DNA from 2 places in the Ectobacillus soli genome. Region 1 is predicted to be linked to the other one. Evidence: riboswitches for the same ligand, from Rfam matches in the RefSeq annotation. Region 1 holds a riboswitch; the other holds the start of a gene.
What was found. Region 1 has a riboswitch for S-adenosylmethionine ahead of ACAN53_RS07695 (YezD family protein). Riboswitches for the same ligand answer to the same signal wherever they lie in the genome.
Positions count from the first base shown of each region.

Region 2: another riboswitch for S-adenosylmethionine. It lies ahead of ACAN53_RS09835 (aliphatic sulfonate ABC transporter substrate-binding protein); the one in region 1 lies ahead of ACAN53_RS07695 (YezD family protein).

Region 1 covers NZ_JBGJZM010000001.1:1,460,181-1,476,300, forward strand. The annotation lists gene liaF (cell wall-active antibiotics response protein LiaF) at 1-675, opposite strand, end outside; gene ACAN53_RS07625 (PspA/IM30 family protein) at 769-1,407, opposite strand; gene ACAN53_RS07630 (lmo0954 family membrane protein) at 1,429-1,773, opposite strand; gene ACAN53_RS07635 (cation:dicarboxylate symporter family transporter) at 1,943-3,208, opposite strand; partial or broken gene ACAN53_RS07640 (S66 family peptidase) at 3,450-4,426, opposite strand; gene ACAN53_RS07645 (murein hydrolase activator EnvC family protein) at 4,851-6,092, shown strand; gene ACAN53_RS07650 (NAD(P)-binding protein) at 6,111-6,731, opposite strand; gene ACAN53_RS07655 (sirohydrochlorin chelatase) at 6,700-7,458, opposite strand; gene cobA (uroporphyrinogen-III C-methyltransferase) at 7,458-8,228, opposite strand; gene ACAN53_RS07665 (DUF3906 family protein) at 8,245-8,457, opposite strand; gene ACAN53_RS07670 (nitrite/sulfite reductase) at 8,462-10,078, opposite strand; gene cysC (adenylyl-sulfate kinase) at 10,124-10,726, opposite strand; gene sat (sulfate adenylyltransferase) at 10,739-11,887, opposite strand; gene ACAN53_RS07685 (inorganic phosphate transporter) at 11,884-12,945, opposite strand; gene ACAN53_RS07690 (phosphoadenylyl-sulfate reductase) at 12,961-13,662, opposite strand; gene ACAN53_RS07695 (YezD family protein) at 13,788-13,913, opposite strand; SAM riboswitch class I at 14,013-14,117, opposite strand; gene ACAN53_RS07700 (cysteine hydrolase family protein) at 14,151-14,744, opposite strand; gene lysA (diaminopimelate decarboxylase) at 14,896-16,120, opposite strand, start outside.
Region 2 covers NZ_JBGJZM010000001.1:1,917,838-1,933,957, forward strand. The annotation lists gene ACAN53_RS09825 (ABC transporter ATP-binding protein) at 1-715, opposite strand, end outside; gene ACAN53_RS09830 (ABC transporter permease) at 740-1,555, opposite strand; gene ACAN53_RS09835 (aliphatic sulfonate ABC transporter substrate-binding protein) at 1,571-2,542, opposite strand; SAM riboswitch class I at 2,632-2,743, opposite strand; gene ACAN53_RS09840 (hypothetical protein) at 2,825-3,010, opposite strand; gene ACAN53_RS09845 (response regulator aspartate phosphatase) at 3,043-4,116, opposite strand; gene ACAN53_RS09850 (hypothetical protein) at 4,373-5,194, shown strand; gene ACAN53_RS09855 (hypothetical protein) at 5,233-5,526, opposite strand; gene ACAN53_RS09860 (prepilin-type N-terminal cleavage/methylation domain-containing protein) at 5,867-7,156, shown strand; gene ACAN53_RS09865 (RDD family protein) at 7,213-7,629, opposite strand; gene ACAN53_RS09870 (right-handed parallel beta-helix repeat-containing protein) at 7,814-11,209, opposite strand; gene ACAN53_RS09875 (WYL domain-containing protein) at 12,144-12,341, opposite strand; gene ACAN53_RS09880 (helix-turn-helix transcriptional regulator) at 12,272-12,586, opposite strand; gene ACAN53_RS09885 (ABC1 kinase family protein) at 12,599-14,266, opposite strand; gene hypE (hydrogenase expression/formation protein HypE) at 14,574-15,572, opposite strand; gene hypD (hydrogenase formation protein HypD) at 15,572-16,120, opposite strand, start outside.

The DNA.
Region 1 (16,120 bases):
TCTCGTTGCAAGCAGATATCCATCTGTTCTAAGAATCAAACTTTGATTAAATCCCTTTTCCTCTTCTCCTAGTATGAACATGTTTCCAACCACTACTGAATGGTGCACAGATAACTCTAAATCGTAAGGTATATATAAACTTATATTACCAACAAGACCATGTATGATAATCACGGTTTCTCCCTCGGGAATCATTGCAGTAGTGAGATCAATCACAATGTCCCCTAGCCCGTAACGAATATTAATGTCATGTAACTCGAAGGTATGATTCATCATTCGATAATTCCCAATCAGCATACTTTTTAAAAATGGCTCATGCCGTATGATCCGTTCTCTCTGAATATCATCTTTCAATTCTACTTGAATAGATGACGGATGTTTCCTACTTGTATACAGGTGATAGCCCACTAAAACTAATAAACCGACAAACAGCATTTGAAATGCTGTAGAAGAAAAAATAGTACTAATCAAAGAAAACGCACCAAGAACAAGCAATACATTCCCACGAATACGATGTCCTTTTTTTCGAAAATGCCGCCCGAGGATGAGGAGAACGATTGAAATAATAAGACCTGCTGGCTGAAAACGATGAAATATAATGTCTATTAACATACCTATTGCAAAAATAATCGTAAAAATTCCGATTATTTGCGTTTTTGAATATGGTTTTTTCATGCTCCTCCTCCTCTTTTACATAGTGAAGAAAAGGTATGGACTCCCAATACCTTCTCCTTTTTACTATATCATATGACGTATGTTCCATGTACCCTATTTCCCTAGTGATGCACTTCTCTCTTTCTCTAGCTTTGCAATCTTTGCATCAAACGTATCTCGTTTGTAATCTTCATTTATTCGCTGTTCTAGATTTGAAATGTACTGTTCAATTTCTTCGAACCGTAAAAATGGACTGTTGTCAGAAATTTTCGTAAGTGTATCATTCATACGACGATTTGCATGCGCGACATTTTCACGCGCCATTAGTTCCATACGCTTCGTATGCATTTCCTTTAGCTTATTCTTCATTTCTCGTAATCGTTGCTGTAATGAGTCAATTTGTTCAATAGATGTATCGTACAAGGTCGCTAATCGGTCACCTTGCTGTTTGTAGTAATCCGCTTCTTTATGAGCACGATCCTCAAGTTCCTTTTCTCCTGCTTCTCCTGCAATGACAGCTTGATGACTACGTTTTTTCTCCATATACCGCACGTCTTCCAGCTCTTTAAAGAAGTTGGTTTTTAAGACATGTTGACGTTCGATTAATTTCTCGATTTTTCGAACCTCTCCTTCTCCATCTCGTACATATTGATTTAAAAGAGCAATCGGATTTTTCTTTTCTTGCTCATCTAATAATTGGTGCACATCCGCTAACACAACATCTCTTACCCTTGAAAATATAGAACGTTTCATTACAATCTTCCTCTCCACAATTTATTTTCTTGCCATGATCTTGTCCCATTCTTCATCAAAATGATGGTACGAATGATACTCTTTTTCCTGCTTTTTGTTCGTTTTCCACTTACGATACAACAGAAACAGAAGCAGCACAGCGCCAATTCCTACTAGTCCTGGTACATTACCGAATATCAACATAAACGAAACAACTCCAAGTAAGCTCCATCCAATCTTGCTTAGTACAGAGTCTGCTTTTAAAAATGAACGAAAGCTCCAATATAACAGAGCAATTCCTAAACCAAGAAAAACAATATGTCCAACACTTCCTAAAGCCACCAACGTTAATAAGCCAGCTCCTATAAAGAATAGAATATTTTTCACTACACTCAGCCTCCCTTCGTTTTGATATCTTTATCTTACCGAGAATGATGTTTCACCATAACTGGCTGAGGGATGGTTTTTATATCAGACTTTAGACTGAGGAGTGCTAGGACTATAACGCAAAAAAGGCCTCACGCTATGCGTGAGGCCCTTGTTAGCTATCTAGCTATTAAGATGCATGCTTGATTTCTTCTAAATACTTGGTTGCTACTTTGTCATCATACTGTTTTTCCCATTTGGACATAATAACAGCTGCCAAAGAGTTTCCAATCACGTTTACGACCGTACGAGCCATATCAAGAAGACGGTCAATACCTGCGATAAATGCCAATCCTTCTAATGGAATACCTACAGAACCAAGTGTCGCTAGCAATACAACGAACGATACGCCTGGAACACCAGCAATCCCTTTAGATGTTACCATCAACACGAGAAGAAGCGTAATTTGTTGGGAAATCGGCAAATTGATGCCGTACATTTGCGCCAAAAAGAGAGCTGCAATTGCTTGATACAATGTAGATCCATCCAAGTTAAATGAATAACCAGTTGGAATAACGAATGATACGATCGCTTTAGGACAACCGAATTTCTCCATTTTTTCCATAATTTTTGGTAAAACAGTTTCTGAACTTGCTGTTGAGTAAGCAAGAATAATTTCATCTTTTAAAATTCTAAAAAATTGGAAAATATTAATTCCAAATATCTTTGCAATAATTCCAAATACTACTATTATAAAAAAGAACATTGCCCCGTAGACAACTAGTACAAGTTTACCTAACGGAATAAGTGAGACTATGCCGAATTTCGAAACCGTAACCCCAATTAGAGCAAATACACCAAACGGAGCAAATTTCATTACTTGATTTGTAACGTAAAACATAGCTTCTGCAGTACCTTTAAAGAAGCGAAGAACCGGAAGCCCTTTTTCTCCAATAGCAGCAACACCGAGACCGAACATAACAGAAAAGAAAATAATAGCGAGCATATCGCCCTTAGCCAATGAATCGATAATATTGGTAGGAACAATATTAACAAATGTGTCGGCCATTGAATGTGTACCTACTTGATGAGCTGTAGTTACATAAGAAGCAATATCGGTCTTTTGTAAGCTTTTCATATTTACTCCAACACCGGGTTGAAATAAATTTGCAAAAAGCAATCCTAACACAATCGCAAATGTTGTAACAACTTCGAAATAAAGAATGGTTTTCCCACCTAATTTTCCAAGCTTTTTAATATCACCTACACCTGCTACCCCTACAACAAGACTAGATACAACAATTGGTACAACAATCATCTTAATGAGACGAATAAATACATCGCCAATCGGCTTTAAGTAAGTGACTAGATTTGCGTTACCATAAAAGATGGCACCTACAACAATACCTAAGATGAGACCAATTAAAATTTGCCAAGCTAACCCAATTTTTCTCATACTGACTCCCCCCTCAAGGAATAATCTATTAACTTTGGATAAATATATTGAATTTTCTAGTATTTTTATATATTTCTAGACGATTTAATATTTTTACCCTTAAGAATACATCATAATAAAAAATTTACTTTCTGACAATAACTTTATTGTTATATTCATTTAAAATTCTCTTTTTTGTATATTTTTATTTCTTTCAATATAAGGAACCTAGAAAAAGAAGATACCTCTTTTTCTAGGTTCCTTAATGTACAATAATTTCAATCTGCGCCATACCCTGGTCAGTAATTACTTTGATTAAACCACCTATTGGGAATGTAATAATCGGAGAAGTATGTCCAAAATTCACATTTGCAAGCACCGGAAGATGATGAAGTTCTTTTTTCGTCATAACGATTTGTTGAAGAAGTTTCATTGTCAAGTTTGATTTCTTCTGAAAACGACCGATTAGAACGCCTTGAATACCATTCGCTCCATTTATCTGTAGAAGCGACTGCAAATCACGATCAAATATGCGAGCATCTACTAAATCATCATCTTCAATAAATAATATAGTATTATGTAAATCTGGCATATATTCTGTTCCTTGTAGTAAGTTCAACGTACAAAGATTCCCGCCTACAATTCGTCCCTCGCTACTGCCCTCCTGAATCACAACAGGGCCCTCATTTGGCAAAAAGCAGCGCGTTTCTTGGTTGAGATACCAAGCATCATCGCTCCACTCTTGCGAAGGCTCGACGATAATCGAGCTATCATCCATTAGACATGCTTGAAAGTAATTCTTCGTATAGGAAAAACCCTGCTTCATTGCAAAAGTTGAAAAATGAGGTCCAGAATAGGTCACAAGTCCTGTTTTTTGATAAATTGCATTGCACAGCGCAGTAATGTCTGAATAGCCGCAAAGGACTTTCGGATGATTACGAATCAAATCATAATCCAAATACTGTAGTAATTGATTTACATTAAACCCTCCAAGCGTCGTTAAGATTCCTTTAACGTGCGGATCACGGAACGCCTCATGCAAATCTTCTATTCTCGCTTGTAGGAAGAGGAAAGAAAATCATCGCATTCTAATGCATGTTTAGAGAACGTTACATAGAACCCCATTTCATTTAAAACCGTTGTTGCGAGATCACGTTGTTCTTCTGCTACTACAGCTAAACTAGTAGAAGGAGCAACAATACGAATTTCGTCTCCACGTGTCAATTTTATAGGTATCATAGCTATATTTCTCCTATTAGCAAAGTGAATTTATTATATTTTAAAAATATAATAAATATTCTAAAAAATTAGATATTTATTCATAGACAATCAATGGGTATTCTTTTCATTTTTGCTAAATTTACCTTTTTCCCTTTTTACCAAATTTACCATAACAAAAAATGCCATTTTATTCAATTATTTAATTACATACACAGAAAAAATGGATGGCACATTTAATTATATAAGTATCATTATTATAAATGTATTATCAAATTCATTTTTATATTTTTATAATCAAAAACCCCATTATTTACCTATATTTCTATAATTAACTCTTTTTTTACTAAGCAATTATTAAAATATTATTACACTTTCTTAAAATAATAGATTCTCTTTTTTTTACATGTAAAATGAATAAGGTAAAGAAAGGAGACTGTCATTCATGAATAGAAAGAATACGATTCTGAGTTTACTAACAGCCGGGACTCTCGTTGTATTCCCTAGCTTCACATACGCAGAATCGAATCAAAACCAGTTAAACAGCATTGATTCACAGCTATCTAGTAAACAACAAGATTTGCAAAACAAACAGCAACAAAAATCACAAATCGAAACAGATATTTCTTCTTTGCAAAAGAAGCTGGATGACTTACAAGCAGCTGCTAGTACAAATGAACAACAATTAAAGGCAACAAACGGTGAAATTTCGCAAACCCAAAATCAAATTAAAGAAAAACAAAGTCGTATTGCAGCTTTAGAACAACAAATCGCAAAGCGACAGGAATTAATTAAAAAACGCTTGCAATCTGTTCAAGAGCAGCCTCGTACCACTTTAATAACAGAAGTCGTTGCAAACTCTGGAAATCTTGCTGATTTAATCGAAAACTTATATTCTGTAACACTTATCTTAAATTCTGATAATGACATTCTCAAAGCACAGGATCGCGATCAACAGGAAGTTAAAAATGAGAAAACTGCTATTGAAACAAAACAGAATGAATTAAAGAACTATGAGTTAACATTAAAACAAAAACAGCAAGACCTTGATTCAAACAAGCAGCAGCAACAAACTGTTATGAATGCGATGAGTGACAAATTAAAGCAAACAACACAAGATATTATGAGCACCGAGGAAGCACAAAAACTACTAGAATCTCAAAAGTCAGCACTGCAGCAAGCAATTGCTCTAGAAAATGCTAAAGTTGCAGCTGCTAAGACAGCTACCTCCACACCAACTACAGGATCTACAAGTAGTTCTAGCGGTTCAAACTATAGTCAGCCATCTAACACTGGCGGCTTTATTAAGCCTGCTGCTGGTGCCTTTACATCTGGATTTGGTGGACGCTGGGGCGCTATGCATTACGGAGTGGATATTGCTGGTAGTGGCACAATTCCTATTGTTGCTGCCGCTGATGGTGTAGTTATTCAATCCTATTTATCTAGTAGCTATGGAAATGTCGTTTTTCTCGCACATAGCATAAATGGAAAAACATATACGACGGTCTATGCACATATGCAAAATCGAATGGTTTCGGAAGGACAAGTTGTCAAACAAGGACAACAACTTGGCATTATGGGAAGTACAGGTGAATCTACAGGACAGCATCTTCACTTTGAACTACATATTGGTGAATGGAACTACGCAAAAAGTAATGCCGTCGATCCCATGCCTTATATACAATAACAAAGAAAGGGTGACATATCAGTCACCCTTTTTTTCTACATATTCCGTTAGTTTCTCATAAAATTGTTTCCGTTTAGTTGCATCGATTCGGTACATATCTTCTAATACTTCCTCTAGCAGTTGACGTCTTTTCTCTTTATCATCGTATTGTTTGATTTTCAAACGACAATCATATAAGAAATCCACATAATTTTCATAAGATTCATCATATATGGTTGCTAGATGATCTCGTACTTTCTTGGTTAGTTTTGGACTTGCCCCGCCTGATGAAACTGCCAATATTAATTTCCCCCTATGGACAGCTGCAGGAAAATGACAATTTCCGCGTTCAGGATCCGTTACAACATTCACGAGCTGATTCTGATCAGCTTCTTCGGCTACCCTTTCGTTTACAAGTTTATCATTTGTCGCCGCAATAAGTAAAAAGGATGACGCAACATCACACCGCTCGTATTCCTTTTGCAGCCACTGCACTTCGTTTTTCTCTACAAGCAGTGTAATGTTATTGTCAAGCTTTGGACTAATAACGGTAATAGTAGCTCCCTCTTTTAAGAGCGACTTTATTTTAAAATAAGCTACCTTTCCGCCCCCAATGACGCTAACCTTCTTATCCTTCATACATATTGTAATGGGATACAAGAACCTCACCTCTAATCGTTTCTTCCGTACGTTGCTTTAGCAACTCTACTAACTTAGGATGATAACCTAGGCAAGGGCATAGCACAACATTTTTTCTATGTAACTGCTTAATTGTACATTCCATTTTCTGCATAAGTCTACCTGTAAACAACAAATATGGAACGACGAATAGTTGATTAAGATGAGATGAAAGTGCTTGCTGCAAGCCTTCTTGAAAACTAGGCTTAGCTGCGGCTAAAAAGCAAAAATCCACCTTCTGGAATGGATAGGCATTCTCCATTAAGGATGTAATGCGTTGCATGTCTCGCAAGACGTCAGGATCACTGCTACCTCTTCCAACAATCAGGACTCTAGCACATGGCTCAATCCGTTCCTTACCGATTCGTTCCAGTAAAATAGACGGGATATGCTCATGCACGCCGAGAGGTCTTCCGTAAGAAACTGCGACCTCTTTGTATTTGTGTTGCAGCGCATATAGTTCATTTGGAATATCCTGTTTTGCATGTCCTCCAGCTAGCAGCAGGACAGGGACGACGGCGATTTTCGTCGCTCCCTTTTCAATACACCTTGCAAAGCCTTCTGCTATGGACGGCTCCTCCAACTCAAGAAAGCAAATTTCTTGAAGAGGCACGTCCACCACCTTCATGCATTGTTCGATAAATAACTTTGCCTCTTTAGCTGCTTCCTTCACACGACTGCCATGGCATATATAGAGAACCGCTTGCATTATAATGCCTCGCTTACATAGTTCGGTGAAGCTTGCATAAACCACTGTATTTTCTCACGAAGACGCACAACTTCACCAATAATGATCATACTCGGATTTTGCACCGCTTGTTTTTGCAATATGGTGACAATCGTTCCGAGCGTCCCTGTAATCGTCCGTTGATCGTTTGTTGTCCCCCATTCAACGAGGGCTACCGGTGTGTTCTCATCCTTACCATGTGCAATCAATTGATTACATATATAGGGAAGATTACTTACTCCCATATAAACGGCAAGTGTGTCAATTCCTTTTGCCAAGTTTTCCCATTTTGTCTCCTCTTCCTTCCCACTTCGGCGATGTCCCGTCACAATTGCAAAGCTTGAACCCATATCGCGATGGGTAACAGGAATACCAGCATAGGCGGGCGCTGCAATTCCCGAAGTAATACCTGGAACGATTTCAAAGGCAATTCCGTTTTTTGCAAGTACCTCGGCTTCTTCCGCACCTCTTCCAAAGACAAATGGATCTCCGCCCTTTAGGCGCGTTACCAATTTTCCATTCTTTGCATGCTTGACGAGACAAGCATTTATCGTTTCCTGCTGCATCGTATGGTTATTTGGCAATTTTCCACAATAAATCAAATCACACTTAGGCTTTGCATGCTGTAACATAAGCGGATTCACGAGCCTGTCATACAAAATAACATCCGCCTCCTGAATACATGCCAATCCTTTAACCGTAATCAAATCCGGATCACCCGGTCCCGCTCCAACAAGATACACCTTCCCCATAAGGCAGACCTCTCCTTTACAAACTTTCTGTTTCGTATAGAACAAATCCTGTGCTACTTTGAATTCGTTTCTTTTCGTATAGTGTAATGTCACGAATACTTGGTAACCGCAAAAAATACTTTTCTAGTTCAATTTCTACCGCGCGGAATGCTTTCTCTTCACTATCAGCGACAATGACAACTGGGATAACTTCTGCTTCTGTTGTTACTTCAAAACGATATAGTTCCAATTCGTTACACCAACACTTCTGCCAAAATTTGAGTAAAGTGGTTTTGTAACTCCTCAATCCCAACACGACCGACGAATTCATAAAAGGTTTCACTTAGTAACTTTTCATCTTTAAAGAACGTAAGAAATGAGAGCAGTACATCCTGCAATGCATCTGCGTTAACTTTTCCCTTTAGCTTTTCATTGAATTTTCCACCGTTTAAAAGCGTTCCTCCAACGTACAGTTCAAACGCTTCGACCATTCCTTTATCACTTTTTAATTTCACGCCTTGCAAACCGATATCAGCAATTTGTCGTTGCCCGCACGAGTTAGGGCAGCCTACCATATGAATACGAACTGGTACATCAATTGTTAAATGCTCATCTAAATATGTCGCAACACCTCGAAGGCGTGCCTTTGTCTCAACTAATGCCAAATTGCAGTATTCCATTCCTGTGCAAGAAACAGCGTATCCGATAAAAGATTGTGGGTTTGTCGTAATACTCTCGAATAGAGACTGCTGCGATAACTCTTCTACCTTCTCCCTTGGTACGTTTGGTATAATAAAGTTTTGGGAATTACACGTACGAATATCGCCATTTCCGTACTCTCTTGCAATTCTTGCGATTTCAAATAGTTCATTTGCATGCAAGCGTCCCACTGGCACGTGAAATCCTGCGTAAAATACTCCCTCCTGTTTTTGCTCATGAATTCCGTAAAAATAGCCGGCCTTCCAACCTTTTGACGCATCTTCTCCTTTCGTAGGCAGGGGTCCTGTAAGCTCAAATAGCTTATCTCTAAATTTGTCTACTCCCCAATCTGCTACTAAAAACTTGAGACGTGCATGGTGACGCTTCTCACGATATCCGTTATCACGAAAGATCGTTGTAATTGCAATGGTCACATTCTTCACTTGCTCAGGACGAACGAATATATCTAACTGCTCTGCTAAATACGGACGTGCCGATAAACCTCCGCCCACTTTCACATTAAAACCAACCACGTACTCTCCGTTTATTTCCTTCGTTGCAGGAATAAATGATGCACAGTTCAGTTCCGCATTTGAAGCATTGTAAAGATTGGAACTAATCGACAGCTTGTACTTACGCGGTAAATTCGAAAATTCTTCATTACGTTGAAAAAAATTGTATATATCTTTTACAATTTCCGTTGTATCAAATAATTCATCTTTATCGATTCCTGCTAACGGATTCCCTACAATATTTCTCGTAATATCTCCGCATGCCCCAGCACTCGATAACCCAACATGCTCTAGACGATTAAAAATATCAGGAATCTCTTCTATTCGGAGCCAGTGAAATTGAACGGCCTGACGAACCGTAATGTCAATGACATTCCGTCCATAATCACGTGCAATCCCTGCAATAGTTTCAACCTGCCCGTTTGTTAAAATACCAGATGGAATATTCACGCGCATCATAAAGTATCCCGCTTCTTTTGGACGCTGTAAGTACAATCCTGCAAATTTAAATGAATCCCATTCCTCTCTAGGGATCGAACCAAAACCGTTTTCTGCGTAAAAGGGAACATCATTAAATATTGCTAAGCCGTCCTTTTCCAATTTTTTTATCTCTGATGCATGTAAATTCGGACGATTCGCCCATACCTTTTCATACGACATTCTTTTTTTCCTCCTAATTATAGATGCAAGTATATCTATATCCTACTATTTTCCAATGAGTAGCAATTTTCTCTTTTGTAAGTAGTGAATTAATTGATCCACACATTCTTCAACACTAAACTCATGCGTATGAATCGTAATTTCTGGCTGCAACGGTTCTTCATACGGCGAATCAATTCCTGTAAAATGCTTCACTTCTCCATTTCTTGCTTTCTCATACAATCCTTTTGGATCACGCTTTTCACACTCTTGCAGGGGACAATGCACAAATACCTCTATAAATTCATCGTCGGATAGAAGCGTCCGCACAAGATTTCTATCTTCACGAAATGGTGAAATAAAAGCAGTTATCACAATTGTTCCACTATCAACAAACAATTTAGATACTTCCCCAATGCGGCGAATATTTTCCTTTCGATCGTCTTCAGAGAAACTTAAATCTTTGTTAAGCCCGTGACGAATGTTATCCCCGTCCAACACATAGTTATGAACATTACTTTCAAATAAACGTCTTGCCAGAGCATTTGCAATCGTTGATTTACCGGAAGCTGACAATCCTGTAAACCAAAGAACGAAGCTTCCATGATTATTTTGTGTACGACGCTCTTCCTTTGTTACGGACGCTTGATGCCAAGTTAAATTATTCATGTTCTTCCTCCTCTACTTTATAACTTCTTCACGCTGCATTCCGCGAATCAGAACTTCTACGACTTCTTTTCGACTAAATGTACTTGGTGGTAATTCACCATTTCGGAGCATGGCACGTACCTTTGTTCCTGATAAAATGATATGATCTTCCGATCCGTGCGGACACGTTTTCGATGATGTCATTCCTTCACATTTTCTGCAGTAAAAGCTGTGCTCAAAAAAGAGAGGAGTAATGTCGAGTTCCTCTTCTGTGAAATTGGAAAAAATCAATTGCGCATCATATGTGCCGTAATAGTTTCCTACCCCTGCATGGTCGCGTCCGACGATAAAGTGCGTACAGCCGAAGTTTTTGCGTACAATCGCATGAAAAATCGCTTCACGAGGACCCGCGTATCGCATCGCTGCTGGAAAAACAGCTAGAAATACATGGGACTTTGGATAATAGTTTTTCAAAAGCACTTCATAGCTTTCCATCCGAACATCTGCAGGGATATCATCAGATTTTGTTTCGCCTACTAACGGATTTAAAAACAATCCATCTACGATTTCGAGTGCTGCCTTTTGAATGTATTCATGTGCACGATGTACTGGATTACGTGTTTGAAAGCCCACTACCGTTTTCCAGCCAAGTTCTTGAAACTTTTGACGTGTTTCAATTGGATCTAAACGATAGGTTGCAAATGAATCCTTTGGTACCCGTTTTACAAGAATGATAGATCCTCCTACATAGACTGAAGGGCGATGCTTCATTTTTTTTACACCCGGATGGTCTTCATCCGCTGTTTGAAAAACAAACTCTGCTTCTTTTTGCTTATCGGGAGTGTAAATATCTTCTACAGTTATGACTCCGTACGTAACCCTGTCCTTCACTAGCTTTACTTCTTCACCAACTTGCAACTTATCTGCATTTTCTGCTGTTACGGGAAGCGTAATAGGAATACTCCATACCGTTCCATCTGCTAAGCGCATCGTCTCGACGACAGAGTTATAATCACTTTCTGTTAAAAAGCCAGTGAGCGGGCTATACGCGCCTGTGGCGATTAATTCTAAATCACTAAGCGCTATGCCATCTAGTGAAATTTCCTTTTGTATATGTGATACATTGTAGTTTTCATAAATACGATTGATTAATAATCCTCCGTGCGGTGCGATTTGACTCATCTGATTATTCCTCCAATTTTATTTTTTTGCTTCGTATGTTTCCATAAGCTTGCAACTCCCAATGTTGCGAGCACACCTACAATTACAATAAAAGTTGTGTATAAATCCTTTTGGACTAGCAGCTTTATGATAGAGTACGCGAGTAGCATGGATAAAAATGGAGCTACAATCCACATCTTCAGCATTTGTGAAACGATCTTCTTACGAAACACATCTACACCTTGCGATACTCCCATGCCGATAATAGCGGATGACGTAATTTGGGCAATAGGCAATGGAATACCAAAAAACGCCGCAATCATGACTATGCATGAGCTTGTTGAAGAAATCGTTATTCCTTCCGTTAAAGAAACAGATGTAATTTTCTTTCCATTCGTCTCTAGTACTCTCGTTCCTAATAAGAATGCTCCTGCTGCAACAACAAGACCACCTAGTAGCGAAGCGGAAGACATAGGCAGCAAATGTGCACCGACTATAGGTGCAATCGCATTCGCTACGTTTTTCATTCCCGCTGAGTACGCTTCAAAAAATCCTGCTACAATCACAAGTACCGTAAACAATGGCTTCCATTTTCCTGATTCCAAATACGGATACTTGGTATGAAAGCGATGAATAAACTTGCCAGCCATATATGTAATCGTAAATGCTACTACGGGAGTCACAAACCAAAGTGATACTATAAATAGTACCTTTCCTACGTATAAAACCTTGTATGCAATACCTACGCCTACTACCGAGCCCACTGTAATTTCACTCGTTGACAGTGGGATGCCGAGAACATTTGCAAGAAATAACGTAACGGTGGCAGCTAGAAGCGTTACTACAACAACTTCTACAGTGAACAAGTTCTCCGGAATAATACCGGAGCTGATTGTCCTTACAACCATTTGTCCACCTAAAATAGATCCTCCAATAATAGCAATTGCACACACCAATAGTGCAACATACTTGCTTTTAATGGCACCGGATGCATAAGCCACTCCCATAGATGCTGCTGCCCCGCTCGCTCCTATATTTAAAGCAAACATAAATGCGATACAAAACGCGATTGTGATCATACCTACTCATCTCCTCTATTGATGAAGACCACATTCCGTTTTTGATTTTCCAGCCCAGCGCCCATCTCTTGAATCTCCTCCATCCTGGACAGGACGAGTACACTTTTCACAGCCAATGCTTGGATATCCATGATCATGCAATGGGTTGTACGGTAAATTATGATTGTACACATATCGCCATATTTCCTTATTTGTCCAATGAATAAGAGGACATATTTTAATAGAATGGAACTTATGATCTTGATTAATAAATTGAACATGCTGCCGCGTTGCGGATTGCTCTCTTCGTAATCCAGAAATCCAAGCCTTACCTTGTGACAGGGCCTCGCGAAGTGGTTCTATTTTCCTCATTCCACAGCACGCGTTTGGATCACGCTCCCATAATGCAGCGCCGTATTTTTCTTCCTGTTCTTCTACACTTAGCTTCGGGGTCTTCATTTCAATTTTTAGTAACGGGAAACGCTCTTTTATTTTCGCAATCGTTTCATACGTTTCTTTAAAATGAAGATTCGTATCCAAGAAAACAATCTTTGCATCTGGCTTTACTTGCTGAATGAAATCAATGAGTACAATTCCTTCGATTCCGAAACTACAGGCGTACACGATATCTTCTCCATATTGCTCATACGCCCAGTGCACTACAGAAAGAGCTCCCTTTGTTTCATCATTGTCTGAAAAAGAAACCCCTGAATCATCCCATGTTTCATACGTTATCATTGTCTATTCTCCTTTACTGTTGAAAATACGTAACTTACATACAGAATAAAAGCCAAATAAAAAAGGCAGTCTTATCCTAATAAAAGGTAAGACCGCCTCTAGTTTTTCTAGTCAGCGAATGTATGTTATTTTAACCGTACTTTCTCGTTTCTCTCTAGTTGAATTACTTTCCCATCTTGGACAACGAGTGTAATAGATCCATATTTCATGTCACCTAACATTGTCTTAATGGTTTCAGTCAATAGCCTCAACTGTTCTTCTGCTACCACAACAGTCAACCCCCTCTATTTTCCCTTCTAAAAAACAAAAAATCTTTTCCATTTCGAAAAGACTGTTGAGGTAACAATTTTACCTTATCTTTCAAAATGGATTCCATTTTGCTGGAAGTAGCACCTTGCCTATAGCAGGTTGCCGGGTTTCATCGGGCCAGTTCCCTCCACCACTCTGGATAAGTATTTTTTATAATAGTAACACAATTCCAAATATTTTCAATCATATTTTTTCAATTTGTTTAATGTGGTATCATTTTTTTCATAAGAAAGGCTTGATTCCATACTAAATACATGACATAGCTTACGAACAATAATTCCTTCCCCAGCCAAATAGGTACACACACTTTGTTTCTTATCCGCATCTGTTCCAGCAATGGCATCTTCCACAATAGTTACATGAAACCCCTTTTTCTTAGCCTGAAGTGCAGTACTACTAATAGTCGTTTCCGCCAAAAGGCCTACCACAATTATGTGATGAATCTTACATTCCCTTATAAAAACAGCGAGCCTATCATTAGAAAAGGCACTACTTCGTCTTTTTGTAAATACCATATCATTTATAATTTTCAAACGAGGATCGAGCATTATTCTACCTTCCGTTGCATCCATATAATATCGCCATTTCTTCCACCAATCGCCCCCACTATTCTGGGTTACCACATAAACAACTACTATATTATGATGATTCGCTTTATCAATTGCTTCATTAATTGTGCGTAGCATAGCAGGCATATCTGTGTATTCAATTGGTGTAACAGCATTTAAATAAGGAGGCTGCACATCCATAACAAACAATGCCGTATTTCTCATATAAACTCTCCTCGTCAGGAATCGTGCTCTTCATTATATGAGACCTTATGCAAAAAAATGCTACATAAAAAAGCGAGATAGAAGAAACGACTTGATTGGACGTTTTTCTACTCGCATTTTTTACTGCCTACACACCGTTTATGAATTGGTGTTACACGATTGGTTGTGAGACAAAATTATTCATGTTCATACGATCATTCTTCACAAGGTCAGCATAACTTTCTCGTTCGACCACAATTTTTGATTTTCCATCTTTAACAAATACAACTGCAGGTCTAGGAATACGATTATAATTGCTTGCCATGGAGTATCCGTATGCTCCTGTGCATGATACAGCTAATACATCCATAGATGCTACTTTTGGCAAGTCAATATCCCAAATGAGCATGTCTCCACTCTCACAGCATTTTCCTGCAATGGATACTTTTTCTTCTGGTTGTTCCTTTGCACGATTGGCAAGCATTGCCTCATAGGATGCTTGATACAGAGCAGGACGGATGTTATCAGTCATGCCACCATCCACAGCAACATACTTGCGAATTCCTGGTATATCTTTTATCGATCCAATTGTATATAAGGTCGTTCCAGCATCTCCGACGATACTACGGCCTGGTTCAATCCAAATTTCTGGTATAGGATAGTTTCGACTTGTAAACTGCTCACGAACAGTATCTGTCATCTCTTTTACATACGTGGAAACGGGAAGAGGAGTATCTTCCTTCGTATACCGAATACCAAAACCACCACCTAAATTTAAGATGGGCATCGTCTCTCCTGTTTCCACACGTACTAACTCTAGAAAGGTACTTAAAATTTCAATGGCACGAACAAATCCGTCTGTTTCAAAAATTTGTGAACCAATATGGGAATGAACACCTTGCACACGGTAAAAAGGCTTTCGTACAGCAATTTTCATAGCTTGAAGTGCCTGCCCACTTGAAATACCAAAACCAAACTTTGAATCATCCTGACCGGTTGTAATATATTCATGGGTATGAGCTTCCACACCTGGAGTTACGCGCAATAAGATATTAACAATTTTTCCTGATTCCTTAGCAATGTCATGTAAAATTTCAAGTTCGAAGAAATTATCCACTACAAAGCAACCAATATTTGCTTCAATTGCCATACGAATTTCTTCTTCTGTTTTGTTATTCCCATGAAAATGAATACGCTGTGCTGGAAATCCTGCTTGCAGCGCTGTATATAATTCTCCTCCTGAAACTACATCTAGGGATAGATGTTCTTCCTTCACTACATTACACATTTCTAAACATAAAAACGCCTTACTTGCATACGCTACCTGATAAGAAAATCCGCTTTCTTCAAAGGCACGAATAAACGCCTGGCTTTTTTCCCGAATTAATGATTCGTCA
Region 2 (16,120 bases), 460 kb from region 1:
CAAGAGCATTTTCTTCAAAATGAAGCAATTGTAAAATATAATGCTTTAGATCGAGGTTTGCATCGCGCGTTCGCTTTTCCTTTACTTCTACAATGTCAACAAGTTCGCCCGGCTGTCCGCGAAGAATAACAATTTTATCACATAGATAGAGGGCTTCCTCGATATCATGTGTTACAAGAAGAATTGTCGCTTGGTCTGTTTCCCATATGTGACGGACTAGATTTTGCAATTGCATTTTCGTAAAAGCATCGAGTGCGCTGAACGGTTCGTCAAGAAGTAACAATTCAGGGCGAACAGAAAGGGCGCGGGCTATAGCAGTACGCTGCGCCATTCCTCCTGAAAGCTCTTTTGGATAGTGATTTTCAAATCCTTTTAGGCCAACGCGTTCCAATAATGCTAACGCCTCTTCCTTCTTGTTAGCCGACTTACTTGCAAAGGCCACGTTATCCAGGACCGATAACCAAGGCATGAGGCGAGGTTCTTGAAAGATAAAACTAAGATTGGTTTTTGTTTTTTCTATCGGTTTTCCGTTCCATAGAATATGACCGGACGTTAGCGGATCAAGACCTCCTATCGCTCGAAGAATCGTACTCTTTCCGCAGCCGCTCGTTCCAAGAAGACCGATTACCTCTCCTTTTCCTGCAAGAAACGAAACAGGCTGGAAGGCATGATTTCCGTTATCAAATTGTTTTTGTGCTTGTTGTATCGATAGCATAACATTACCTCCTATTTCTCATTTCTATTTGGCTATTCGATCTTGGTAAAAGAGTACTTTGGCCTCTAATGCTTTCAGCAAGGAATCCGATAGCTTCCCAAGAATGGCAAAAAGAACAATGCTCGATAAAATAATCTCGGGTGCATACGTATTTTGTCCGTTCACAAGAAGAAATCCTAATCCTTGGCTTGCTCCCATCAGTTCTGCTGCTACGACGAACATCCAGCCAAGTCCGAGTCCGCTACGAAGTCCAGTTAAATAACTTGGCATTGCTGCTGGTAAAATGATGCGATAGATTAGTTCAAACGTAGAAAAATGATATAGCTTCCCTACTTCTACTAGCTTTCGGTCCACATTTTGAATTCCACTTACGATATTTAAATACACGGGGAAGAATACCCCAACAGCAATTAAAACAACCTTTGACTCTTCGCTAATTCCCATCCAAAGGATAAATAGCGGTACCCATGCAAGGGAGGGAATCGAACGAAATGCTTGAATAATCGGGTCTAGGAGTGCCTCAACGGTGCGATTTAATCCTACTAAAGAGCCGAGAACTGTAGCAATGACAATACCAATCGCAAAGCCAGCGGCAATCCGCACTAACGTAAAGCCAATATGCCCCCATAGCGTGCCATCCTGTGCCATCGATCCAATTGTTGCTAGAATAGTAGATGGAGAAGGTAAGAGATGTGCAGAAATGATACCAAACCGACTTGCCCACTCCCAAATAACTAATAATAAAACAGGAAAAATCGTGCCAAGCAACCATTTGGAGCTATTGCCGGACGTCTTCGCCTTCTTTGCGGGAAGTGAAACGACAATTGTTTTTTCACTCATTTGTAATCCTCCTTTTTATTTCACTACTTCCTTCGCGAAAGAAGGCTGAATTAACTCATCAATTGTTTTTTTCGTATCCGTATTTGGCGGAATAATTTTTTCTTTAAGAAGAACAGTAGATGCTCCCTTTAAGGAATCCTTCACTGCATCATTCGGAATAGCATTTGAGAAATCACTGCGTTTTAATTCTAGTTTTGCAATTTCCGGGTCGAGCTTCGCTTCTTTTGCAAGAATTTGTGCTGTTTCTTCCGGATGCGCAAGTGCCCATTTTCTTGCATCTTCATAGGCTTCGAGTACAACTTTGACATAGGCTGGATATTGCTTTGCAAATTCACTTCGTACGTGAAGGAGACTGTACGTATTCCAATCAACTTGTCGTTTAAAGAGTGTTGCTTTTGATTCGAGTTCTACTTTGGCCATATGCGGATCCAAGCCGGCCCACGCATCAATTTGCTTAGTTTGAAGAGCAAGTGCACCGTCCGTATGCTGCAAGTTAATTAACTGAACATCCTTCGAAGACAAACCTGCTTCATCTAGTGCGCGCAGTAAGAAAATATGTGGATCTGTTCCGAATGTAGCGGCAACCTTCTTGCCCTTTAAATCTGCAACTGATTTTACGGATGAATCAGGTAGCGTAACGAGTGCGGTCCATTCTGGCTTCGACGCAACATAAACACTCTCAATCGGTGCTCCCTTTGCCTTCGCAATTAGTGCTGCACCTCCTGCAGCAGAACCAAAGTCCACACTGTTACTATTCAAAAATTCTAATGCCTTATTACTTCCTTGACTTAATACATATTTAACTGGAACTCCGTCTTTCGCTAATCGTTTTTCTAAGAAGCCTTGATCTTTAAGCACGAGACTTAGCGGAGAATAATACGCATAATCGATTCGAATTTCCTTTGGCTTTGCGGTAGCTGCGTTTGATTGGCAGCCCGTGATCAGTAGTGTGAATACAAGTAGAACAACTGCAATGATTTTCTTCATGTAACTTCCCCCTTGTTTTTGTCCCCATTTCCAAATAAAAAAGTCGACCTCATCTAGATAAGAGGTCGACTTTACATACCAGATCGTCCCTCTCATCTTTCAGAATAAGTATTCTGCTGGAATTAGCACCGTTTGAAGCTTTCGCATTCAATGGTTGCCGAGACATCTTAGGGCCAGTCCCTCCGTCTCTCTGGATAAGAGTGTTATATTTAATTATTATTAAACTTATAGGTTTTATTATATTTATAGTTCACAGAAATGTCAAAATATTTTTTTGCTTATTTAAATTAACTGAATAATGAAGATAAAAAGCACTAACAAAAAAGAGAGATTCACTCTCTCTTTTCCCTTCTCATGGTACCACGTTTCACCATGATCCTTTACCTGCATATGAAGCGCCGCTTTTATCGTTTGATTTGGAGATGTATCAGTGAGTCTGTTACCACCTGTTACGAGAAAAACGACCAATAGGCTGACACCTACTACCTATATCAAATTTTTTAAAGCAAAGCCTCTTTCTCATACGATTTTTTCTTTGCCTCATGACTTGTTAAGAAGTATGCACTTGCTTGTTCAAAAAAGCTGTGACGATGTAACGCTACGGCTACCATATCGCAATATTCTTCCACATACTTCCAAAGCCCTTCTTTTTTAAAGTAAAGGATAGCCTTACGTACCGCTTGCTCTAGTCTTTCGACTGGATATACGGTTACGACTGCTTTAAGAACGGAAAAATGATGCTTATATTCTTCATCACAAGATTTCATTCCTTCTGAAATTAAATCTTGTGCTTTACGATCCATGCCAAGCTTATTGTATTCTCTCGCAAGGAGAAACATTGTTTTCGGATTATCTTTTACTGCCTCTAGCAAATACGGGATAGCCAAATTAGATAGGCCTTGTTCAGCATATAAGAATCCTAGATTGTGACTTACTTTTAGAATGAGTTTCTTCTCATCTAACTTAAGTAATTGCTTTAACGAAGTAAGAAAATAAGTTTCTGCTTGGTCGAATTGCTTTAATAAAATGCAACTAAGACCCAGAACATTATCGCAAGAAGCTATATTTCGTTCATATCCGAAATTCTCTAAATAAAAGTAGCGTGCATTCGTGATATAACGAATCGAGTCTAGCGGTTGGTGTATATGATAATAAAACGTACCCACGCGGTAATAAAATTCTGCTTTTTCCGCTCCATCTGGAACGAAATCAAGTAAGACTTCCGCCTTTTGATAGTGAATACGTGCATCGCTATATTGACCGTTGTTCATCGCATAAATACCTTTAAACAAATGATAGTAATAAGTAAGGAAATCATCCATACTACTTTCATCTTTTTCAATATTTTGTACGGAGGAATCAGCATGTACCAAACTTTTTACGAGAATGCTATGACGGAAATCGAGAAGTGAATAATAGAGGAGTACGTTTTGATTTTCTTCCATATAAGAAAGCTTTATCTCAACTTCACGTTTATACTCCTCAGCCTTATTCACATGCTGCGAACGAATAGCTTGATACCATTCATTTAATAGATTTGTGATGTATGCGCTACTAATTACTTGAACTGACATCGCAATCTTCCTCCCTTATATTGTAAAGGTAGATTAATATTAGCAAATAAAAGATCATATGTATATTATTTTACTAAATATTTTTCTAAATAGTAACTTTTATTATTATAATAAAAGTTTTATACGTTATATTCTTTCATTTTGCATACTATTTAAGATTATTTTCAGGGATAGGATTCCTTTTCTTCCAACCTATTTCATGTTACGATAATAACAATTTTGTAGACCTGTGTTAGGTTAGATAAGGATGATTATAATGGGAACTTTTTTGATTACCCTACTCGTAACGAGTTTTATACAGCTTTGTTCCTGTGTTGGTGTAATTTTATTAATTGGGTTTGTGCTAGGTTTTTTTCAAGATTTGTCGCGCAGATATTGGACGTCTACATTTGGACGAACTGGCTTTCTACTTACTGCTTGGATTGGAACACCTATTCATGAACTTGGTCATGCAATGATGTGCCTTGTCTTTAGACATAAGATTGTAAGTGTACAGTGGTTTCCGACAAATACGCAAGGAGGACAGCTTGGCTTTGTCAGTCATACCTATAACCCGAACAGCTTATATCAAAGAATCGGGAACTTTTTCATTGGAGTTGCTCCTGTATTTAGCGGCATTGCGGCACTTGTCATTCTCATGTATTCCTTCGTTCCACAATCCTATCAATTGTTAATGAAGGATATATCAGCTATAAAAATGGATGGAAATTCCAGTGATGTTGCAAATCACATCTTTTCATCAGCTTTTGTATTATGGAAAAGTCTGTTTACAGTAACTAACTTCGCCCATCCTTCTTTTTTACTATTTCTATTTTTATCTGTTTGCATTTCTACTCATATCGCCCTAAGTCGTCCTGATATTGATGGTGCACTAAGTGGTGTAATCACGATTTTTATCGTCCTTCTTGTAATAAACGGAGCATCTAGCTTTCTTCATCTATCTAGCTATGGTCTCATGCAACTGCTTGGAACTTTCAATGCCTATGTACTTGTTTTTTCCAGTGTGGCGCTCATTTTTTCTTTTATGAGCTTACTAATAAGCTATATCATGTTCACGATAAAAAGGATTCTTCCATAAAAAGAGCGTTCTTAGTTAATGAGAACGCTCTTTGTTCATTATGAAATAAAAGTTAACCCGTACACCAATCCGTACCAAATGATTGGAAACAAACTCCATAATACAGTGTTACGGTAGTTTCCTTTCATATACTCTCTCCAAGCCATGAATGCGCTAACAATGATAAAAATCGGATAGCTTCCGATAACTAGCCATAGGGGCATTACCAATTCTGCAATGGCAAAAATAAATCCCATAACCCAAATGACTAGTGTACATGCTAGTAGTACCTCGCTTAGTATCAGCCATATAAATACCAGGCGCTTTCCATTTGACATTTCAACCTCTCCCATTCTACACCTCCTAGCTGTCATATTTTATTATTTATCTCAAATGACTCCTTGAGTAAATTTTTTTATATCGATATAACACTAGAATTTCTCTGCTATTTACATTGTATTTGTTTTATTTTATTATTTCCATTTAAATTTTGTAAAAATAAAATCAGTATACAATCCATTCCTTACTCTTGTACTTTTTTTCTCCATTCTTTACATACACCTTCACCCTGTAAATGGTACAATATTACTGGGAAATCTTACTTTTTGAACACTTTTGAATCTAATAATTGAATTCCCCCCAAATCGTACGTAATTATAATCTATTTATACTTAAAGTAAGGACGGTGAAGCGATGCACATATTGCGAAATGAACATGGTCTCACTTTAGTCGAATTGCTTGCTGTTGTTGTTATTTTAGGAATCGTTTCTGCCATTGCCGTTCCGTCCATTGGTTCCATTATTGAAAATTCAAAACGAGATGCACATATTGCCAATGCCCGACAAATGATTGAAGCGGCGCGGATTTATGCAACAAATGAAGGAGCGACAACTAATAGCGCTACCTTAGATGAATTAGCAACCAAAGGGTATATTGACTATCCAACAGATCCATTTTCCTCACAGCCCTATACAAAAAATAACGAAAACAAGGTAACATGGGACTCCCAAATACAAACCTTTTCAGTCACATTATATTGTAGTCAATCAAAATATAATATTATCGGAAAATCACTAGATGCCTTGCTAAACAGTACAAGTGCGTTTGATGGAACCTCATCTACTAATGGCACAACAACCGGTTCCACGGGTAGCACGACCATAGGAACGGTTGCCTTCCAGAATGCGAGTGATTTTACGACAAAGCTCGTGCTAAATCCAAATGACTATAATCCTGTAACGTTAAACGCAAACCAATGTACATATACGGGGAATGCACAGCTACAGCAAAGTAACTTTGCAGGAAATGTAAACTGGAGCCCATGTCCAGACACTCATTTTATTCAAGGGAGCACATATTTCAGCAATGGATTGAATCTGTACAATAATCTTTCTGTGACCGTTGATAAAGATATGTATGTGAACAATAGTGTTCAGTTTGCACCCGGAACAGCTACTGTAAGTGGAAATGCCCTTATTCAACAAAACTTAGTTCTTAATGGTGCTTCTAAGATGGATATTGGCCAAAATTTATATGTAAAAAGTAATACCAATCTTACAGATAATTCTTTACTTAATGTAAGTGGTAGCTTTCGAAGTGATAAGGGGCTGACAACATACGGAACTTCTGCAGTAACAATTGGGGGAAACGCTTTTATTACAAATAATACAACGATTTCTGGGACGATGAATGTAAAAGGAAATTTCCAAAGTGATAGCAGTCTCACGATTGACACAAATGGTGCGGTAACGATTGGGGGAAATATGGAAATCTCAAATTCACTTACACTAGGAAACAATTACCCTCTTACCATTAATGGAAATGCGGTGTTTACAACCCCCATTACAATTGCGAGCTGGGGGCATCAGCCAATCAATGTAAAAGGATCTGTTACAATTGGAAATCAAGTGTATACAAAAGATTTTGTCTACTATAATAGCGGAGATCCGTACAATGGAATTACATTTTTAATCGGGCATTAGGATAAGAGAGGAATAAAGACTATTCAAATTGAACAGCCTTTGTTCCTCTCTCCTTATTATTTCCGTATCGTCACATACGTTCCTGCCAGGTAATCATGAATAGCTCGTTTGTCCTTAAGAAAGGCAACCATAAATATACTTACTAAAATCGTTACACCAAATGTAAGTACACCTAGTCCCCATAGACCAATCCCTTCCCTAAGCAGCATCGTCATGTAATCGAGTCTTGTACCATTTCGTTTTACAATGCTAACATTTACTGCACGTTTGCCTATCGTGCATCCATTCCACAATACAGGAAGAATAGCTAAATAGAGAACGATTAGTAACTGATATCGCCAGTCATTAGGAATTTTTTGCAGAAGAGACATACCTGTTATCACACTAATAATGGCAGCAATGATACTCATTAGAATGAGATCTATAAATGTAGCAACTAGACGCGCAAGTAACGATGCAGATTGATAAATCATCGTAGTTTGCTCCCTTCCGTTTGCAAATAGACAGCTTCTATTCTTACTATACGCTGGAAGAAGGAGCAATAGACTCCAATTAAATAAGCACCTATCCGCAAAGTAGGCCACTGAAAAAGTACTACATTTCAGTGGCCTACTTTGTAAGTTAAGAAAGGAACGATATAGTAGAAATTGTTTCGGTTTATTTACGGTGTAGACGCTTTGCTTTTTGGTTTGAGCGTTGCATTTTTACTTTACTGTTCCAATATTGTGGTTTCAGAAGGGCAAATCCAGATTCGACTCGCTTGTTATCCGTAAATTCCATTTCTTTAGCAGTGTCGACCCAAAAGGCAGATAAGCCATTTTCCAGGCACTCATTGCTATTGACTGATCCAATAACGTAATCGGAGATACGGATGCCGTAGCGTTTGTTTTTGATAAATGTATTCTCTTCGATTTCAACACTAGCTTTATCCTTTAAGTAGACGCCATTGCTATTGTCACTTACTTCGTTTTGTACCATTTCGAGATGGGAAGATCCTTCGCATAATACACCCGCAAACCCGTGATTGGACATCTTATTATTCACAAGCCAAACTTCCCCGTTCATGCTTACCATAACGCCATTTTCTTCGTTCGCATCAAATTGATTTTTTTCAATCTTTCCAGTTGCCGCCCCGCCAATACTTATGCCATTTTTTCGGTTATGATGGAAGGCGTTATCCTTACATGAAGGAAGGCTAGTCCGGTCAAGAAGCATCACACCGTCCCCCTCATTTTCCTCAATTGTATTCTGAAGAAGAATGAGTTCACTATCATGACGGGCAAGAATACCATTTTCACTTCCTGTAATCGTATTTCCTGTTAGCTTGGATTTTGCATATTTTTCAAGAATGATAGAAACTTTATTAGTACGAAATGTATTATTTGACAGTACAGGCTTTGCTTCATCCGTTACAAAAACTGCACAAACCTTTGCACCCGTCATTTCATTATTTTCAATCATTACCTTCGATGCATTACTACAAATCATGCCATATGCAGCAAGATTGGAGAATTGATTATCGGATATAACTCCTTCTGCAGAATCTTTACATTCAATTGATGCGTGCTGACTTGTATCAAAGAAATTGCCAGTTACCGTCGTATAGGAAGAGGCAGCTAACACAATCGCTGTTTCATTGTTCTGAAATGAGGACGCGGAAACACGAAATCTTCCTCCGGATGACATCTCTATCAGCCCACCGTTAATCATACAATTATTTATACTTCCTTCTGTCATGCCCGATACTTTTATGATTGTTTGATTCGGTTCTGCAGCAAGTATGCTACAGTTTTCTACAATCAGTGAATAGCCGTCTATTGCAATGGCTACGTCTTCTGCATGATCAAATTCAATTGCTACATCTTCAAATTGGAAGGAATCGTGACTATTTGTATTGGAAAGCGGACTTTTTATGATAAGCTTTGTCTTTTCTTTTCCTTTTCCTACAAATGCTGCGGATTTCGAAAGCGATGCGGTATGTAGAATAAATTCACCTTCATCTAAGAAAAACGTAGTGCCTGATGTAGCATGATCGAGACGAATAGATAAATTTTCACCGTTAGCAACATTCATACGTTCTGTTGCTGTAATGAGTTTGGATCGATTGTCAATTCGGTGCTGTAACTCGGTAATAAGCGTAATTTCATTTTCTAACACCGAAAGCTCTTCATCAACTGTTTTCATCTCATCCTTCAAAAGTACCATAAGTTTCTCAATCCATTGGATAGAGCGATCGATTTCATTCTTTGCACTTTGGAAGACTCGTTTCGGATAATTATTGTATTTTTCTACCATGAATTCTTCATAATACATGTCAGAAAACTGAGTGATTTTTTCGTTTAAATCTTTTTCTGCAAAACGAACCGCAGCATCAATATCATATTTATATTTTGTTACATACTTTGTTTTATGAAAAACGAGAAGAACCTTGTCCTTATAAGGAGTTGTATAAGATTCAACGTTAATATGATTATCATACATTTTCATGTTGCGAACAATTGCTCGCTTTCCCGCTATTTCTATTTGATGTGGCAGAACTTGCAAAGGATTCGGAATGAAGTCAATCGACTTTGGATAGCGTAACCCATATTCGTAAATTACTTGATTTACACGTGCCATTTCCTTGCGCGCTACATCGTAAAGTAACTTAAAATAATTCTGCGAAGATTCTTGAAACTGCAAGCCGGTATTATAAAAGTCACTGACTTGTTCCGGAATATTTTCAGTATCCTTTTTAATCCATAGTGCAAGCAATTTACGTGCCTCATCAATCGCTTCTTCTTTTTCTTCGAAGCCTTCATTGGTTGTATGATACACATACGACGACATAGTAAATGTAAATGGACGCATTAGCTCGTCCTTTTTCAGAAGCGCGGCTGCTTGCTGTACATGCTCCTTTAGCTGCTCTGCTTTGCTATGATGCTCTGCTAACAATGAAATGAGCTGGTTCATATTCTCTTCTTTTTCCTGTTTTTCTTGCTTTTTTCGGTCTACATACCTGGAAAGCTTTTGTACATTTTTTTCGAAGCTATTACTCATTTGTCCAATGTAGCGCATGACGCTTTTTTGCAGGGCATATCTGACAGCCTCTTTTAAGTGTAAAAAGGCCGGTATTACGATTTCTTGTTCTATCATTGGAATACCACTTTGTTGAAAAAGAGATTGTAATAAAATCGTTTCATCCGTTGTATTGTTAAGTTCTTCCTCCCGTATATAAGAGGAAAGCTCCTGCCAGTAGAACTCGGAATGCTCCATACCCTTCTCTATCATCCGGGTATACAACGCCGTTTTCGCACTAACGGGAATACATTTTGGACTGCGTATACCAAATGATTGAAGTAATTGCATAATATCCTGTATAGATGCCTCTGGATCAATATGTGCAGTTGTTCGGTAATCCATTTTATTTACGATAAATATTGCTTCTTCCAGTAAATCCGGACGAATATCTGCTAATACACGCAAGGTTCTCTCATCATGAGGATTACTAGCATCAAAAATATAAAATAGTAAATCGGTTTCGAGCATGTCTTCCTTAAACCGTTTCAGTGCGTACTCTTCACTTGTATCCAAATCCACACTCGGTGTGTCAATAACAACAAAGTCAATCATTTCATGGGAATCCTGCTCTTGCAGCGCATGTAATTTATGATGAACTCGAAATTGAAATTTATCTTTTGTCAGCGTTCCATTTTTCATTTCCTGATGAAACGCATAGGATAATGGATTTCCTTTAATAGCGCGACTTTCACCATTGTCATATTCTATCATTACTTGATCATCGTGATCAGCAAATACAATTCGCGTGCTCGTACTAGAGGGAAGCCCAGTACCGTTCGGGATGAAATCTTCTCCTAGTAAAGCATTGATAAACGAAGATTTACCAGCTTGCTCTGTACCGGCTACCGAAATAACGAAATTAGGATGTTGCATTTTATCCTGCAAACGTTGGGAATGTAAAATATGATAGTCGGCAAGAGACGGAATGGAATTAGAATATTTTTCGATTTCCTTTTTAACACTTCGTAGGTGAGATTGAAATAATTCAAACACGATATTGTCCTCCTCCAAAAACCGTATTGCTGTCATATGTATAATAGATTTCATAGTATGATAGTTTCATTGTATAATACTAATAAAAAAATGAGTATAAATTCTATATGTTTTTGTGAAAAATTATATAAATATTAAAAAAATAGACACTATTAACATTAATTATATCGCTTTTTTCATATAAATAATGTAATTATATGAAAAAATATTATTAAAAACCTTTTTTATGCATAGGAAGAGACATATAGTAGAAAACCGTGTCATATTTTCTTACATTTTTTGAGGAAAAATCTAAACTTTCATTTACACTAGGGATATAAAGAAACGAAGATGGAGTGAGACAATGGATATTCTATTAACTATAGTATTTATTGGCATCCTAATCATTTTTGATTACCAATTTTATAGACCGCTCATGAGTAGATTAAAAGAACGTGAAAATAACGATTTCTAATAAAAAAGCTCTTTCTCCACAAAAATGAAAGAAAGAGCCCGTACATGTATAAGTTACGCTGCATTCGATAATGATTTGTCCTTACGAAAAACCCCCATAAGAGAGCCAATTTAATGAATGTTACGTTAAAGTTCACATGAATGAGAATGATACCTTTTTTCTGTGCCTAGTCCATGCTGGATCACGAGGCTTTAATCTGTCGTTTAGTTACCGCTTCGCTCGTATATCACGCTTGCCGGGCTCTAATCTGTTGCTTTAGTTACCGTTTCGCTTGTATTTCACGTTTACCGGGCTTTAATCTGTTGCTTTAATTACCGCTTCGCTTGTATATCTCGCTTACCGGGCTCTAATCCACCTCTTTGATACCCGCTACACCCATATATCACCTCGGGAGGGCACCAATCCCTCGCTTTGCTGACCGAGCCTCTCGAAAGTCACGTTTGCCGGGCATAAAGGCATTCGCACCAAAAAAAGAGTTTCTTATTCCCCATACATGTTCAATTGCTCCCGCATTTCCTCGATCATTTCATCGCGAAGTGACTTTGGTTCCAATACTTTCGCGTTCGTGCCCATGCTGCGAATCCATTTTTTAATTGATTCCTTTCCGCTCATTGTTGCTTCAAAATAAATGCTGCCATCAGGCTGGGCGGTGATTGTTTGCTGCTCTCCCCAGATAATTTGAGCGCTTCTAGCTCTTCACTCGTTATATTGCGTATATGAAGGAAGGAATTCCGATTTAGCGAATGGCCTCCATCCGGTCCTCTATCACTATCAATCATAATATCCGCTTTTATTAATTCAGCTCGGTAATTTCGAACCATTCTCTCATTTACTTCTAATAGGTTTGATAATTCAGCTATCTTCGTCTTCCCATTCGAATGTAAGATTTCAATCATTCGTAGTGCATTACTTAACTTACTCATACCACGTCCCCCCTACATCCGTCCAGAGCGAATAATAGAAACAATCATAAAAATAAACATTAACGTTGCAACAACCGATCCAATTTCAATCGCCGGAAACTTCCATAAAACGGTGGCTTGACCGGCGATGGCAGAGCCGACTATGAGACCAACCATCAAAATACTAAAAGAGAGTAATATAATACTAAAGGACAGACGGTTTACAATAGTATCAAGCTTTTGTAAGAAGACTTGCTGCTCAGTTACATGGATATCAAGACGCATTTTTCCTTTTTTAATCGTCGTGGTGATTTCTTTCAAGTCCTTCGGAAAATCAGATAACATTTCTGCATTTTCTACCAATTGATCCCATGATTTTTTTGCAATAGTTTTTGGATTGTAGCGGTTTTTCAAAAGGGTTTGTCCAAATGGCTTCGCTGCCGTCATGATACTAAATTCTGGATCTAAGTCTTCCACAATTCCTTCCACCGTAAGAAGCGCTTTACCAAGAACCGTAAAGTTAACAGGAATTTGAATTTGATGCTTAAATGCGACCGAAAATAAATCTGAAATCGTCCCGCCAAGACTCATCTTACTTAATGCAACATCGTAATACTTCATTTGTAAATCTTCTATGTCATCGTACAAACTATTCATATCGATATCATCTGGTAAAATTCCCATCGAGGAAAACGTATGTAATAAGCCTTTTGTATTGCTGCGCTGTAAATGAATGACGAGAGAGGCAAGATGGTATTTCATTTCTTCATTCAGCTTCCCAACCATACCAAAATCGATAAAACTAATTACTTGATTTGGCAGCACATAAATATTTCCTGGATGAGGGTCCCCGTGAAAGAAACCTTCAATTAATATTTGATGAAGCATTGCATTTGTCAGCCGCTCTGCTACAATTTTTCGATCATAGCCCTGTCCATCTAAATCTGCTAAATGGCTTACTTTAATCCCTTGGACATACTCCATTGTAAGTACTTTTCTTGTAGAATAATCCCAGTAAACACGAGGAATATGAATTTCAGGCTGATCTATAAATTGTTTAGCAACACGTTCGCCGTTTCTTCCTTCAATTGTGTAATCCAGCTCAGCAAATAAAGATTTAGAGAATTCTTCAATTATTTTGCGAATTTGATATGTTTTCGCCCAAGCTAATTTTGCCTCCATCAACCCGGCTAAATCATCTAAAATTTCTAAATCCGTATTAACAATCTTCTGAATGTCCGGTCGCTGAATTTTAATAGCAACTTGCTCTCCTGTTTGCAGCGTAGCAAGATGAACCTGGCCAATTGAAGCGGTCGCAAGTGGTTCTTCGTGAAAATCGGTGAAAATTTCTTCTACATTACCGCCTAGTTCCCCTGCAATGATCGCGCGAACCTGTTCAATAGAAAAAGAGGACACTTGATCTTGTAATTGTTCCAGTTCACCTGTAATTTCTTCGGGTATAAGATCTCTTCGTGTACTCGCAATTTGTCCAAGCTTCACAAAGGTAGGTCCTAATTCTTGTAGGGCCATACGAAGTTTCACACCAATCGTACGCAAGTTCATATCTTCCTCTGCTTCTATCGATTTTTTAGAAGGCGATTTGTCAAATAAACGATAGACAACATAGCTAAAACCGTTCCGTATAAAAGCATTGCTTATTTCCTGATAACGTTTCGCGTGTTTCATTCGTTTGCCAATCATGTAATTCCTCCAATTGCCAGATTCCCATTTAAGTAAATTGTTGCATCCTGTTCTCTATCATACTGTATGATACGTTGATTCCCAACTCTTAAATAAAAACAACTCCTATACGTGAGGACACTGAAAAAGCATAGATTTCGAAAAAAATGCGATGGAAACGTATCTTTGTAGACATTTTATTTCCGCTACCTTTCCTCTTTCCACGTCTTCGGGCTCAATTCACGCCATATTTCCCCATTTAAAGCCCATGAATAAGGCCACTGAAACATCATACGTTTTCAGTGGCCTCGATAAGGGAGGAATCGTCTTAGCAAATCCGCGGAAACATCGTTCCGGATAGTCGTGTCAACATTCGTTTAGAGCCAATTGGGGTTTCCAAAAGGAGTTGCCCTTTTTCTTTTCCGATGATGCTTCCAATAATTGCGGCATCCTTTCCTTCAGGACAATCACGCAGAATTTGAAGGACCTTCTCTTTCTCACTGTCTGCTACGATAAAGATGGATTTTCCTTCATTCGCTAAATAGAGTGGATCAAAACCGAGAATATCACAGGCGCCGTGTACTTCTTCTTTAATCGGAAGCTGGCGTTCCTTGATTTTCATCGTGAGCCTAAAATCTTCTGCAATTTCTACAAGAGTTGTCGCAAGTCCGCCTCTTGTTGGATCACGCATAATGCGGACGCTGTCGCACTCGTCAAGCACCTTCGCAATCATACCATTTAGAGAGGCGCAATCGCTAAGCGTCGGAGCGGAAATGCCAAGATCTCCTCGCGCGGTAACAACCGCAACGCCGTGGTCGCCTATTGTTCCAGAAATAATAATGGCATCGCCCTCTTCGAAAGTAAGGCTGCAACCTCGGCTTGGTTCATAGATTCCAATACCAGTCGTGTTAATGTACACGCCGTCCGCGCTTCCTTTTTCCACGACCTTTGTATCTCCTGCAATAATGGAGACGCCTGTTTTCTTCGCTTCATTTGCCATGTCAGCAACGATTTTCTTTAAATCAGAAATCGGAAATCCTTCTTCAATAACAAAGCCGCATGTTAAGTATACCGGCTTTGCACCGCTTACCGCCAAATCATTAATCGTACCGGCTACAGCTAATTTCCCGATTGAACCACCTGGGAAGAAAATCGGTTTAATGACGAAAGAATCGGTTGTTACGGCGATTTTTCCGACTGGCACTGATACAGATGCCGCATCAAAGAGAGCATCCTGCTCGCCAAATGCTGAGACAAATACATCGCGGATGAGGCGATGAGTTAGTTCACCGCCATCCCCGTGTGCTAAGTTGATGAACGTTTCCATTACAAACTCTCCCTCATATATTGATAATAAGCTGCGCAGCTACCTTCTGCCGAAACCATACAAGGTCCAATTGGATTGAGTGGCTGACAAGCCTTACCGAACAACGGGCATTCATTTGGTGAAATCAAGCCACGAATGACTTCGCCGCAGCGACATTTCGTTTTCCGCGGTTCCCCGACTTCCACTTTGAACCGTTTTTTCGCATTATACAAATCATACTCTTCCTTTAAATCCAAACCGCTCTCTGGAATAACTCCGATACCGCGCCAAGCTTCATCACATGTCGTTAAGTATGTGTCCATCCATTGCTGCGCTGCGGCGTTTCCTGCTTTACTTACGACAGACGTATAGTTATTTTCGATTACTGCCTTTCCTTGCAGAGCAAGATCAATTAACTTATAAATACTCGATAACAGTTCCGCTGTTTCAAAGCCTGTAATCACGCCTGTAATGTGATATTCATCTACTAGATATTTGTAAGAATCCTCTCCTAGTACAATCGAAACGTGCCCAGGTAGGATAAAGCCATCTAATTTCACATCGCCTGC